One region of the Plantibacter sp. Leaf1 genome, then DNA from elsewhere that is predicted to be linked to it. Evidence: predicted binding sites of a transcription regulator. Region 1 holds the regulator's gene; each other region holds the start of a gene.
The links. The regulator HrcA, encoded in region 1, represses chaperone genes, less so after heat shock. The targets are predictions, from matches to a motif close to TTNGCACTCGNNNNNNNCGAGTGCNAA.
Positions count from the first base shown of each region.

Region 2: a site for HrcA is predicted at 1,985-2,011, ahead of groES (co-chaperone GroES). Genes of this name have one in related genera too.
Region 3: a site for HrcA is predicted at 2,641-2,667, ahead of groL (chaperonin GroEL). Genes of this name have one in related genera too.

Region 1 is NZ_LMJX01000002.1:556,280-560,714, forward strand. It holds gene ASE44_RS04860 (16S rRNA (uracil(1498)-N(3))-methyltransferase) at 1-135, opposite strand, end outside; gene dnaJ (molecular chaperone DnaJ) at 137-1,258, opposite strand; gene hrcA (heat-inducible transcriptional repressor HrcA) at 1,313-2,335, opposite strand; gene ASE44_RS18905 (DUF4870 domain-containing protein) at 2,551-3,108, shown strand; gene hemW (radical SAM family heme chaperone HemW) at 3,220-4,435, opposite strand, start outside.
Region 2 is NZ_LMJX01000002.1:1,198,187-1,202,621, forward strand. It holds gene ASE44_RS07840 (ABC transporter substrate-binding protein) at 1-291, opposite strand, end outside; gene rarD (EamA family transporter RarD) at 479-1,384, opposite strand; gene groES (co-chaperone GroES) at 1,612-1,908, opposite strand; gene ASE44_RS07855 (class I SAM-dependent methyltransferase) at 2,067-3,260, shown strand; gene ASE44_RS07860 (DUF4190 domain-containing protein) at 3,324-4,025, opposite strand; gene tsaD (tRNA (adenosine(37)-N6)-threonylcarbamoyltransferase complex transferase subunit TsaD) at 4,139-4,435, opposite strand, start outside.
Region 3 is NZ_LMJX01000002.1:1,079,529-1,083,963, reverse strand. It holds gene ASE44_RS07320 (nitroreductase family protein) at 1-474, opposite strand, end outside; gene msrB (peptide-methionine (R)-S-oxide reductase MsrB) at 471-890, opposite strand; gene ASE44_RS07310 (DUF3263 domain-containing protein) at 1,113-1,415, shown strand; gene ASE44_RS07305 (LytR C-terminal domain-containing protein) at 1,437-2,009, shown strand; gene ASE44_RS07300 (cold-shock protein) at 2,297-2,500, shown strand; gene groL (chaperonin GroEL) at 2,705-4,324, shown strand.

The DNA.
Region 1 (4,435 bases):
GTTGCCGATCGACGTCGTCTCCCCCACCCGCAATCGGCTGACCGACACGGCGTGCTTCGCCTCCGGCCCCCGGAGGGTGACCGAGTCGCCGACGCCGGTCGATTCGAGGTCCTCGCGGACGTACAGCGAGCTCATCTCAACCGACGCCGTGGAAACGGTCGCGGATCTTCGCGAACAGGCCCTGCTGGAACTGCGCCAGCGCAGGAGGACCCTGACGCCTGCCCGAGGCGAAGCTCTTGATGAGTTCCCGCTCGCGGTGGTCGAGCTTGGTCGGGGTGACGACCTGGACGCCGATCTTGAGATCGCCGCGACTGTTGCCGCGGAGCCGGGTCACGCCGCGGTCCTTGACCGTGATGACCTCGGAACTCTGGACGCCCGGACGCAGTTCCACCTCGACGTCTCCGTCGAGTGCGTGGACCGTGACGTGGCGCCCGAAGATGGCGTCCGTCATCGGGACCTCCAGCGTGCACAGCAGGTCGTCGCCGTCGCGGCTGAAGACGTCGTGGTGCTTGACCTTCATCTCGAGGTAGAGGTCGCCGTTGGGGCCTCCGGCCGGACCGACCTCGCCGCTCCCGGGCATCTGCAGCCGCAGACCGGTGTCGACACCGGCCGGGATGTCGACCGACACGGTGCGACGGGCGCGAAGGCGTCCCTGACCCTGGCAGGTGACACACGGGGTCGCGATGATCGTCCCGTAGCCACGGCAGGTGCCGCAGGGTGCCGAGGTCATGACGTTCCCGAGCAGCGAGCGGACGGCGCGCTGGATGGAACCGGTGCCGTGGCAGATGTCGCAGGTGACCGGCGAGGTGCCCGGCTGGCAGCACGAGCCGTTGCAGGTGCCGCAGAGCACCGCGGTGTCGACCTCGAGGTCGCGGTGGGTGCCGAAGATGACCTCGTCGAGGTCGAGCTCGACGCGGAGGAGGGCGTCCTCGCCGCGCGAGCGACGCGACTTCGGCCCGCGCTGCTGGCCGCCACCGCCGAAGAAGGTGTCGAAGATGTCGCCGAACCCACTGAAGCCGGCGTCGCCGCCACCGAACCCACCCGCCTGCGGACCCAGGTCGTACTGCTGGCGCTGCTTGGGGTCACTGAGCACGTCGTAGGCGTGCGTGACCTCCTTGAACCGCTCGGAGGCGTCGGATCCCGGGTTGACGTCGGGGTGCAGCTCGCGCGCGAGGCGGCGGTAGGCCTTCTTGATCTCTTCGGGCGTCGCCTCCTTGGCGACGCCGAGGGCTGCGTAGTGGTCGGGGTAGTCAGCCACTGAGGGCCTTTCGTTCGAGGTGCGGAAGGTGTTGGTGGACGCGACGAGGAGGCGTCACTCGGCGTCGAGGATGCGCGAGAGGTATCTGGCAACGGCTCGGACCGCCGCCATGTTGCTCGCGTAGTCCATTCTCGTGGGGCCGAGCACGCCGAGGCGGGCGATTTCGCCACCAGAGGAACGGTAGTTCCCCGCGACGACACTCGTCGTCTCGAGGCCGAACGACGCGTTCTCCCGCCCGATGCTGGCGACGACCCCGTCCCGCTCCGACTCCATCTCGCCGAAGAGCCTGAGGAGGACCACCTGCTGCTCGATCGCGTCGAGCACCGGGTAGATGCTGCCCGGGAAGTCGTCCTCCGTGCGAGCGAGGTTCGCGGCGCCCGCCATTACGAGGCGGTCCTGGCGCTGGGCCGAGAGCTGCTCGCGCACCGCGTCGACGATGCGGACCGCCGAGGACCGGTCGAGTTCGGCGATCGTGTCGGGGACGTCGCCGAGGGCGTCGTGGGCGTCGAGGAGGGGACGTCCGGCGACCGCCTCGTTGCACGCACCGCGGAGGCGCGCGATGAGGTCGTCGTCGACCGGCCGCTCCGTCTCGATGAGACGCTGCTCCACCCGGCCGTTGTCGAGGATGATGACGGCGAGCACCCGGTTCGGCGTGACGCTCACGAGCTCGAGGTGCCGGACGCGGGCACGGGAGAACATGGGGTACTGGACGAGCGCGACCTGGTTCGTGAGTTGCGACAGGAGCCTCACCGTGCGGTGGAGCACCTCGTCGAGGTCGCCGGATGCGCCGAGGAACGTCTCGATCGCCGTCCGTTGTGCGTTGTTCAGGGGACGCCGGTCGGCGAGGTGGTCGACGAACATGCGGTAGCCCTTGTCCGTCGGGACGCGCCCCGAGGAGGTGTGGGGCGCGGCGATGAGCTCCTCGTCCTCGAGCTGGGCCATGTCGTTGCGGATGGTGGCCGCCGAGACGCCGAAGGAGTGACGATCGACGATCGTCTTCGACCCGACCGGCTCACGCGACGCGACGTAGTCCTGGACGATGACCCGGAGGACCTCGAGACCGCGATCCGACACCATGGCGAACCCCTCTCCTCGTCTTCGCCGAACACCGACCGTCAGCACTCAAACACCCTGACTGCCAATCATATCGCGGCCCACCGGAAGGCATCCCTTGCGCGCCGTGGCGGCCCAGGAATACCGTTGGCGACAGGCGTGGGTCCCGTTTCCGCGACACCTGGTGCGATACGCTCTGCTGGACCAATTGAATATCACTCTCCGTGAAAGGTGCGAAGATGTCCGATCCGAACGCTCAACCGCCCGTCGACCCTGCCAAGGGCGGGTCGGTTCCGCCTGCAGGAGACGGCGCGACGCCCCCGCCCGCAGCTCCTCACCAGCCGCCGGCAGGCTCCTACCCGCCGCCACCCGCCGGTGGCTACGCGCCGCCGCCGCCCGGTGCCGGTTCCTACCCGCCGCCGCCCGCCGGCGCTCCGCAGTACCAGCAGCCCTACCCCGTCGCGCAGCCCATGAGCCCGTCCGACGAGAAGCTCTGGTCGACCCTCATCCACATCGGTGGGATCTTCTTCGGGTTCATCCCGCCGCTGATCGGCTACCTGGCGCTCAAGGACCGCGGGCCGTTCATCAAGGCCCACACGCTCACCGCGCTCAACTTCCAGTTGACCATGCTGATCGCGCTCGTGGTCGGCTCGATCCTCACGATCGTCGTGGTCGGCATCCTCGTCATCATCGCCGTGTACATCGTCGTGATCGTCTTCAGCATCATCGCCGCGATCAAGGCGAACAAGGGCGAGCTGTACAGCTACCCGCTCACGATCCAGTTCATCAAGGCCTGATCCTCCGAGCCCCACTCGACAGCCCCGTCCGGTCCGCCGGTCGGGGCTGTCGGTCTTCCGGCGGTCTGACGCCGTCCGACGGTCTCCCGGCCGGGACGCGCCCGGACCGCGTCAGTCGCCGACGAGTCGACGGACGACGGCGTCGGCGAGGAGTCGACCGCGTCGCGTGAGCTCGAGGCGGCCGAGGAGCGCCTGCCGCGCATCGACGAGCTCCTCGGCGATGAGCCCCGCGACGGCGGTTCGCGCCTCGGGGGCGAGGGTGCGGATCGGGATGCCGTCGCGCGTCCGGGTGAGCAACAGGATGCGTTCGAGTTCGCGGGTCTCGTCGTCGAGGGTCTCGCGACCGGCGGCGGGCGACTCGTCAGCCGCGATGCGCTGGGCGTAGGCCGCCGGGTGCTTGACGTTCCACCAGCGCACCCCGCCGACGTGGCTGTGGGAGCCGGGACCGACACCCCACCAGTCCTCACCCGTCCAGTAGGACAGGTTGTGCCGGGAGCGGTGAGCGTCGGACGTGGCCCAGTTGCTGACCTCGTACCAGCCGTATCCGGCTGCGGTCAGGAGGTCGTCGGCGAGCTCGTACATGTCGGCCTGCAGATCCTCGTCGGGCGTGCCGACCACGCCGGAACGGATCTGGCGGGCGAGCTTCGTGCCGGGCTCGACGATGAGCGAATAGGCCGACACATGGTCTGGGGCGCAGGCGATGGCGGTCTCGAGTGAGACCCGCCAGTCGGCGAGCGTCTCCCCCGGCGTCCCGTAGATGAGGTCGAGGCTGACGCCGAGACCGGCGTCGCGCGCCCACTGCACCACTAGCGGCACCCGGGCCGGGTCGTGCGTTCGTTCGAGCGTCGCCAGGACGCTCGGCACCGCAGACTGCATGCCGAACGAGACGCGGGTGAAGCCGGCGTCCGCCAGCGTCTGGAGGTACGCGGCGTCGACGGAATCCGGGTTCGCCTCCGTCGTCACCTCGGCGCCGGGCGCGAGGACGAAGGAGTCGGTCACACCACGCAGCATGCGGACCAGGTCGTCCGCCGGCAGCAGGGTCGGGGTGCCTCCCCCGAAAAAGACTGTGGAGACCTCGCGGTCGGGGACGCCGGACGCCTCCAGCACGCCGCGTCCGAAGCGGATCTCGGCCACCGCCTCGTCGGCGTAGTCGGACTGTTTCGCGCCGCGGAGTTCCGTCGACGTGTAGGTGTTGAAGTCGCAGTACCCGCAGCGCACCCGGCAGAACGGCACGTGCAGGTAGACACCGAACGCACGCTCGTGGGCACCGACGGCGGCCGACTCCGGCAGCAGCCCGTCGGACGGCGCCGGATCGGCGAGGGGAAGC
Region 2 (4,435 bases), 640 kb from region 1:
CAGGTCGATCTTGATGCCCAGGTTGGCGTCGTTGACCTCCTTGACCGCGAGACCGACACCGGCTTCCTCGGGCGGGCCGAGGAACGCCAGGTTGCCCGTCTGGGGCAACGCGGTGCCGAGCTTCAGGGTGAGGTCGCCAGCAGGCTTGCTGCTGCCGCTGCCACTGTCGTCACTGCCACCTGAGGCGCATCCGCTCAGGACCAGCGCGCTGGCTCCGATCAGTGCGATGCCACCGAGAACGATGGCACGAGGGCGGGAGCGAGCGGCCGTGGCCTTCGAAAAGACGCTCATGGTACTCCTTGCTTGTCAGAAGAGTGGCAGCTCCAGGGGCTGCCGTTGTGTCAAGTTATCCGCTGAGAGTGCGCTGGACAATGTCGTTGACGTTACAAGCGTGTAACACGACCAAATCGTTACCTCAGAGGTACCGGTTTCGCGTCTTTCCTGCAGTGGTCGCGCGATCAGCGCCGGAATCCGCTGTTCAGACCCTCGCGGCGCGGCGTCGATCGGCGGCCGCGGATCGTCGGCTGCGCGCGGACGCCACGAGCATGTCGACCGTGAGGATGGCGAGTGCCAACCAGACGAGTCCGAAGCCCAGCCACCGCTCCGGCGGCATCGCCTCGTGGAGGACCGCCACGCCGACGACGAACTGGATGATCGGCGCGAAGTACTGGATGAACCCCATCCAGGTGAGCGGCAACCGCCGAGCCGCCGCGGCGAACAGCAGGAGCGGGACGGCGGTGATGACACCGGCACCGACCAGCAGGAGCGTGTGCCCCACTCCGGCGGTGCCGATCGTGAGCCCGCCGGAGACACCGACGGCGATGAGCTGCGCGATCGCGACAGGCGTCAGCCAAGCCGTCTCGAGCGTCAGACCCGACACCGCGTCGACCACACCACCGACCTGCTTCTTGATGTAGCCGTACAGGCCGAAGGAGAAGGCGAGGATGAGGGCGATCCACGGGACGCTGCCGTGCCCGATCGCGAGGACGAGCACCGCGATCACGCTGACGACCACTGCGGCCCACTGCGCGGGACGAAGCCGCTCGCGGAGGAAGAAGACGCCGAGGAAGACGGTGACGATCGGGTTGATGAAGTACCCGAGCGAGGCCTCGACCACCTGCCCGTTGAGGGCTCCGTAGACGTAGGTCTGCCAGTTGACGTAGATGAGCGCGCCGGCCAACCCCATCGTGAGCACGATGCGCCGCTGCCGCAGGATCCCGAGCAGGCGACGCCAGGAGCGCGTCACGAGGATGAGCACGGCGCAGAACACGAGGGAGAACACGATCCGCCAGGCGACCACCTCGAAGGCTCCGGCCGGCGCGAGCGCGATGAAGTAGAGCGGCAGTGCTCCCCAGAGGCAGTACGCGGCGACGGCCGAGATCAGGCCCGACCGGCTCCCCTGCTGTGGGACCTCGACCCCTGAACGCCCGCGCGCCGCTCCGGCGGCGAGCTCGACATCGACTTCGACTTCCGCTGGATCGCTCGGGTTCTGCACTGGTCCAGGCTAGACCCGCGGCGGGCTGGCCGACCTCGTGAAACGGACACAGCCCGAACGGCTGATGCCATTCGGGCTGTGGAGCGGCCTGAGCCGCTCGGTTCGTTCGTCGGTGTCTAGCGGACGACGACGGCGAGGACGTCGCGCGCGGACAGGACCAGGTAGTCCTCACCGGCGTACTTGACCTCGGTGCCGCCGTACTTGGAGTAGATCACCTTGTCGCCGACGGCGACGTCGAGGGGGACGCGGTTGCCGTTGTCGTCGATGCGACCGGGTCCGACCGCCACGACCTCGCCCTCCTGGGGCTTCTCCTTGGCGGTGTCGGGGATGACCAGACCGGAAGCGGTGGTCTGCTCTGCCTCGACCTGCTTGATGACGATGCGATCCTCGAGCGGCTTGATGGAGACCGACACGGTTGACCTCTTTCTTGAAACGAAGACGTTGTTAGCACTCACACTGCGAGAGTGCTGATTCCAGTCTAGGCATCTTCTGGCACTCACGCAATGCGAGTGCCAATCACCGGCTGCTAGCGTTGCCGGATGCACCCAGCTCCGCGAGAAGTCCGCTGACCATGGAACGATCGGAACTCGTGGAGCTCCTGACGGCCGAGGGGCTCAGACTCCTCGACTCGCTCCCGCCCTACCCGTCCAAGGACGAGGCCGTCCGACTCGTCGGTCGGCTCCGGAACGAGGGTCACTCCCCCGCGCTCGTCGCGGCCGTGCTCACGCAGTCGCGCCTCCGGCAGAAGGCGGTCGGCAAGTTCGGCCCCTTCGCCGACCGCATGCTGTTCACGGAGGCAGGCCTCGAACAGGCCACCCGCCTGCCCGTCGCCGCTCTGCACGCCGGGCGCTTCGCCCGGGCCGGCCTGACGCGCATCGCCGATCTCGGGAGCGGCATCGGCGCCGATTCGATGGCGATGGCCTCCCTCGACCTGGAGGTGACGGCGGTCGACATCGACGAGGTCACCGCCGCCATCGCGAGCTACAACCTGGCACCGTTCCCCTCGGCGACCGTCCGGAACGAAGCGGCCGAGGACGTCGCCCTCGAGGGGTTCGACGCCGTCTGGTTCGACCCGGCCCGGCGGACGGCAGGACACGCCGACACGGCGAGGCTCGCCAGCGCCGCCGACTACACCCCCTCCCTCGACACCGTCTTCGCCACGGCGGGCAGCCTCCCGGTCGGCGTCAAACTCGGGCCCGGCTTCGACCGCTCCCTCATCCCGGACGAAGCCGAGGCGCAGTGGGTCTCGGTCGACGGCCAACTCGTCGAGATGACCCTCTGGTTCGGCCCGCTCGCCCGACCGGGTGTCCGGCGTGCCGCGCTCCTGCTCGCTGACGGCGTCCACCACGAGCTCACGGCGGACGGCGACGCGGACGACGCCCCGGTCCGCGACCTCGGTGAGTACGTGCACGAACCCGACGGCTCCGTCATCCGCGCCCGTCTCATCGGCGACCTCGCCGTCCGCTTGGAGGCGGGCATGCTCGGTCAGGGCATCGCGTACCTCACCTCCGACAGCGCGACGACCTCGCCGTTCGCGTCGACGTTCCGTGTGCTCGAACGGCTCCCCATGGATGAGAAGACCCTCAAGCGGACGATGCGCGAGCGCGGGATCGGCGTCCTCGAGATCAAGAAGCGCGGCGTGGACATCGACCCGGCGACGTTCCGCAAACGGCTCGCGTTGCGCGGCGACCACTCGGCCACGATCATCCTCACGAGGATCGCGGGGAAGCACAGCGCCCTGCTGGTGGAGCGCGTCGCTCACTGACGTGCCGCCCCGTGCCTCGTGGGAGCGCTCGGTCACCGAGGCGACGCGCGTCCGCCGCGCCGACTAGGTCGAGACGTATCCGATGATGACGACGACGCTGTAGGCCAGCCAGCCGATCGAACAGGCGAGGCCGACGAAGCCGGTCACGAGCCCGGTCAGCGCGCGACCGCGAGCCCCCGGTTCGCGGCGGCGTGCTCCGAACCCGAGGACGATCGCGACGATCGACAGCGGGAAGCCCCAACCGACGAAGACCGACACGACGAGCCCGACGATCCCGCTGATGAGCGACCAGGTGCTGCGGGTCGTGGACGTGGTGGCGTCCGATGCGCCCGCCGATGCGGGCGGCTGCTGGTACGCGGCATATCCACCCTGGCTCGGAGCCTGGTACACGGCCGTCGGCACGGTCTGGAGGTACGTCGACTGCTCGCCCTGCCAAGCGGACGGAGCCGACTGCTGAGCCGGTCGGCCCGATGGAGCGGCGGGTGCGCCGGCGCGCCAGTCGGTGGCCGGCGGCGCGCCGTACCCCTGCTGGTCGGTCTGAGGCCACTGCTGCTGCGGTGAGGCCTGGTGGTAGGGCGGCTGCGGCTGCGAGGGCTGTTGTGCGGGCTGCTGGTAGGGCTGCTGCTGCTGAGCCGGCGGGTACTGATACCCCTGCGCCGGCTGACCGCCGTGCTCCGGCAGACCGGACTGCTGCTGCGGCTGCTGCGGTCCCGGCCCGCCGTCCTGGTGCGCGGGCCGTCCCTCGGGGTGCTGTTGCTCGTCCATCGCCGCTCCTTCGCTCCGTGACCGGGTACCGGCCCCATCCTATGCGTCGCGAGGTGGACGGGCTCGTCGAGGACGGCCGCGGCGACAGGGCCCCGCTCGAGCCTCGAGGACGTCTATTGGACCTGGATCTCCGTGACCGGCAGGGTCGAGTCGGCGCCGAAGTCGAGCGAGGAGGGCTCGCGTCCGGCGGAGATGAGCTGCGACGCGAGCGCCGCGATCATCGCCCCGTTGTCGGTGCACAACTGGAGCGGCGGGATGCGGAGTTCGATGCCCGCTGCCGCCGTGCGTTCGGCGGCGACCTCGCGGAGGCGGGCGTTCGCGATCACGCCACCGCCGAGCAGGAGGCGTGGCACACCGAGCTCGGTGCACGCCTTGACCGCCTTCGAGACGAGCACGTCGACGACGGCCTC
Region 3 (4,435 bases), 520 kb from region 1:
GCCGACGTAGAGCCACCCGAGGAGGTCTTCGCCCTTCTGCAGGCCGTGCGCTTTCCTGACGGCCTTCGCGCGGGTTGCGCCGCCGGTCCGCCAGAACACACCCCATCCGGCGTCGTCGAGCAGCAGGCTGATCATGTGGGCGACGCCGGAGGCCACGGCCTCCTGCTCCCAGGAGGCGACCTTCGACTTCTTCACGCTCACGACGACCGCGAGCAGCAGGGGAGCACGAAGGGGCTTCGTCGACGGCTTGGAATCGCCGTCCGCCTTCGCGAGCGCCCGGCCCAGCTTCACCCGGTCGTCACCCCGGAGGGCGATGACCCGCCACGGGCGCAGGGCTCCATGATCGGCCACACGGCCGGCGGCGCCGATGATCTCCAGCAGCTCCTCGTCGCTCGGAGCGACGTCGGTGACCTTCGACCACGAACGCCGCCCGGCGACGGCGGCCAGGACGGGGCTCTCGGCGGGCTCCGTCACTCCTTCGGCTCAGCGGTGTCGGCTGCTGCGAAGTTGAGCGCGATGGAGTTCATGCAGTAGCGATCCCCGGTCGGCGTACCGAAGCCGTCGTCGAAGACGTGCCCCAGGTGGGATCCGCACGAGGCGCAGCGCACCTCGGTCCGGACCATGCCGAGCGTGCGGTCTTCGATCAACTGCACCGCGTCGGGGTTCACGGACTCGTAGAAGCTCGGCCAGCCGCAGCCGGAGTCGAACTTCGTCCCGCTCTTGAAGAGTTCGGCGTTGCAGGCGGCACAGGTGTACAGGCCGGCGCGCGACTCGTCGAGGAGTTCACCCGTCCAGGCCCGCTCGGTCGCCGCTCCGCGGAGGACCTGGTACTGCTCGGGCGTGAGTTCCTCGCGCCACTGCTCGTCGGTCTTCGACACGTCGTACGTCATGCTGCTCCATTCGTTCTCGGTCATCCTACGCGCGGGGCCGCGTCGTACCTGCGGCCTCCGACTTCCAGCTCAACACTGGGGAGTCGCTGATCCTTCCCGGTGAACGTGCCTCCGCGCCGGACCGGATGCGACTCGGTGACGCTCCGCTGAATAGACTGAGGAATCGTCCGGGCGGAGTCCTCCCGGGCTCGCGGCACGGTACCGATCAGGAGGGGGTCGAGCATGCAGCCTGCATCGCACACGCCCGACGGCGGCGACGCGTCGGTCCCCGCCCCGGGCCTCAGCGAACGCGAACGAGAGATCCTCGAGTTCGAGTCCCACTGGATGCGCCACGTCGGGGCGAAGGAGGCCGCCATCCGCGACCGCTTCGCACTCTCGCCGACCCGCTATTATCAACTGCTCGGCGCGCTCATCGACTCGCCGTCCGCTCTCGCCCACGACCCCATGCTGATCAAGCGGCTGCAGCGCACCCGCGACGCCCGACTCTCGGCACGAGGAGCTTCAGCTCCACGTACCGACGGCTGAGCAGCTCACGGAGAACACACCATGGCTGAATCCTTCCCGCCCGACCGTTTCGACGAGGTCCCGGACCTCAAGCGCGTCGGCGCGCACCGTGCCCCGGCGCCGAAGGGGCGTGGCTGGATCGCCTTCCTGGTCGCCGTCGTGGCGACGTTGGTCCTCGTCGGGATCGGCACCTTCGCCCTGTTCGGGCTGAACGACCGCATCGACTTCTTCGGCGGTGCTGCCAGCCCGAGCGCGACGCCGACGCCCACGCCGACGCCCACGGAGGTGGCGCCCGTGGTCGATCCCGCGGCGAGCATCCTCGTCTTGAACGGGACGCCGACCGAGGGTCTGGCGGCATCGGCGGCGGCCGCGATCGCTGCCGCCGGGTTCACCCAGCAGATCCCGACGAGCGACGCGAGCACGGAGGACGTCACGGCGAGCGGCGTCTACTATCAGGACCCCTCGCAGGAGGGCGTGGCACGCGCCATCGCGAACGCGCTCGGCGGCATCCCGATCCAGATCACGGACCAGTACGCGATCCCCGTCGAGGAGGGCGAGGCTCCCGTCCTCCGCATCGTCGTCGTGGTCGGCGCCGACTACCAGCCGGCCGCCTGAGCGCAGCGTCCCCGCCGGAGCTCGTCGGCTCGTCCGACCGGCCAGTGTTTCCGGGGTGTTTCCTCCATGTTGAGTTGTCGTAATACTCCGCGACGATTGTCGATTTCGGGGTGATCCGGGACAACGCCCCGGATTAGGATCTGGAATTGGCCGCTCATCCCGTCCCGTCTCGACTCGCCCCTGAGTCCGTTTTGGCGCAGGGTGGCCGCCGGGGTCCCGACTCCGGACGGCAGGTCCGGGTTCGGCAGCAGCCGACGCCTGTGAGCACGCAGCAATGGGAGTATGAAATGGCGAACGGAACCGTCAAGTGGTTCAACGCTGAGAAGGGCTTCGGCTTCATCACGGTCGACGAGGGTGGACAGGACGTCTTCGTCCACTACTCGGCGATCGACATGAGCGGCTACAAGTCCTTGGAAGAGGGCCAGGCGGTCGTCTTCGAGGTCGGCACCGGAGCGAAGGGGCCCCAGGCCGAGGCCGTCCGATTGGCGTAAGCGCCCATCGGACACGGGATTCCTGCGACGCCGCCCACTCCGGTGGGCGGCGTCGTTCGTCGTCTCCGGGCCGTTCCCGGGAGTTCGCTCAGTGCGCTGACGCTCACTTGCACTCCCACCCCCTGAGTGCCAGAATCGACTTAGCACTCGTACTCATTGAGTGCTAAAAACGTTCATGACGTCCGGGAGGGACGAAAAACACACATGGCTAAGATCATTGCTTTCGACGAGGAGGCCCGTCGCGGCCTCGAGCGTGGACTGAACATTCTTGCTGACACGGTCAAGGTCACCCTTGGGCCGCGCGGTCGCAACGTCGTCCTCGAGAAGAAGTGGGGCGCCCCCACGATCACCAACGACGGCGTGTCCATCGCCAAGGAGATCGAACTCGACGACCCGTACGAGAAGATCGGCGCGGAGCTCGTCAAGGAGGTCGCCAAGAAGACCGACGACGTCGCCGGCGACGGCACCACCACCGCCACCGTGCTGGCTCAGGCGCTCGTGCGCGAGGGCCTCCGCAACGTCGCCGCAGGCGCCGACCCCATCAGCCTCAAGCGCGGCATCGAGAAGGCCGTCGAGGCCGTCACGGTCGAGCTCATCGCCAACGCGAAGGAGGTGGAGACCAAGGAGGAGATCGCTGCGACCGCTTCCATCTCCGCCGGCGACACCACCATCGGCGAGATCATCGCCGAGGCGATCGACAAGGTCGGCAAGGAAGGCGTCGTCACCGTCGAGGAGTCGAACACCTTCGGCACCGAGCTCGAGCTCACCGAGGGCATGCGCTTCGACAAGGGTTACCTGTCGCAGTACTTCGTGACCGACCCCGACCGCCAGGAAGCGGTGTTCGAGGACCCCTACATCCTCATCGCCAACCAGAAGATCTCCGCGATCAAGGACCTCCTGCCGATCGTCGACCAGGTCATCCAGTCGGGCAAGCAGCTCCTCATCATCGCCGAGGACGTCGACGGCGAAGCACTCGCGACGCTCGTCGTGAACAAGATCCGTGGCATCTTCAAGTCCGTCGCCGTCAAGGCTCCGGGCTTCGGCGACCGCCGCAAGGCGCAGCTGCAGGACATCGCCATCCTCACCGGTGGTCAGGTCATCTCCGAGGAGGTCGGCCTCAAGCTCGAGACCGTCACCCTCGACCTCCTCGGCCGCGCCCGCAAGGTCGTCATCACCAAGGATGAGACCACCATCGTCGAAGGTGCCGGCGACGCCGAGGCCATCGCCGGTCGTGTGTCCCAGATCCGCAAGGAGATCGACAACACGGACAGCGACTACGACCGCGAGAAGCTCCAGGAGCGTCTCGCCAAGCTCGCGGGCGGTGTCGCGGTCATCAAGGCCGGTGCAGCGACCGAGGTCGAGCTCAAGGAGCGCAAGCACCGCATCGAGGACGCCGTCCGCAACGCGAAGGCTGCCGTCGAAGAGGGCATCGTCGCCGGTGGTGGCGTCGCCCTGATCCAGGCCGGCAAGACCGCCTTCGAGAAGCTCGAGCTCGTCGGAGACGAGGCGACCGGTGCGAACATCGTCAAGGTCGCCATCGACGCTCCGCTCAAGCAGATCGCGCTGAACGCCGGCCTCGAGCCCGGTGTCGTGGCCGACAAGGTCCGCAACCTGCCCGTCGGACACGGCCTCAACGCCGCGACCGGCGAGTACGTCGACATGCTCGCAGCCGGCATCAACGACCCGGTGAAGGTCACGCGCTCCGCGCTGCTCAACGCAGCGTCGATCGCCGGCCTGTTCCTCACCACCGAGGCCGTCGTCGCCGACAAGCCGGAGAAGAACCCGGCTCCGGCCGGCGACCCGACCGGTGGCATGGACTTCTAAGTCCGACAGCAGCACACGCGCAGGGCGTCTCCTTCGGGAGGCGCCCTGCGCCGTTGTTCCCGCGGGGCCCGGCCCGGGAGCGGAGTCCCGGGCCGGACGACCCGAGCGGTG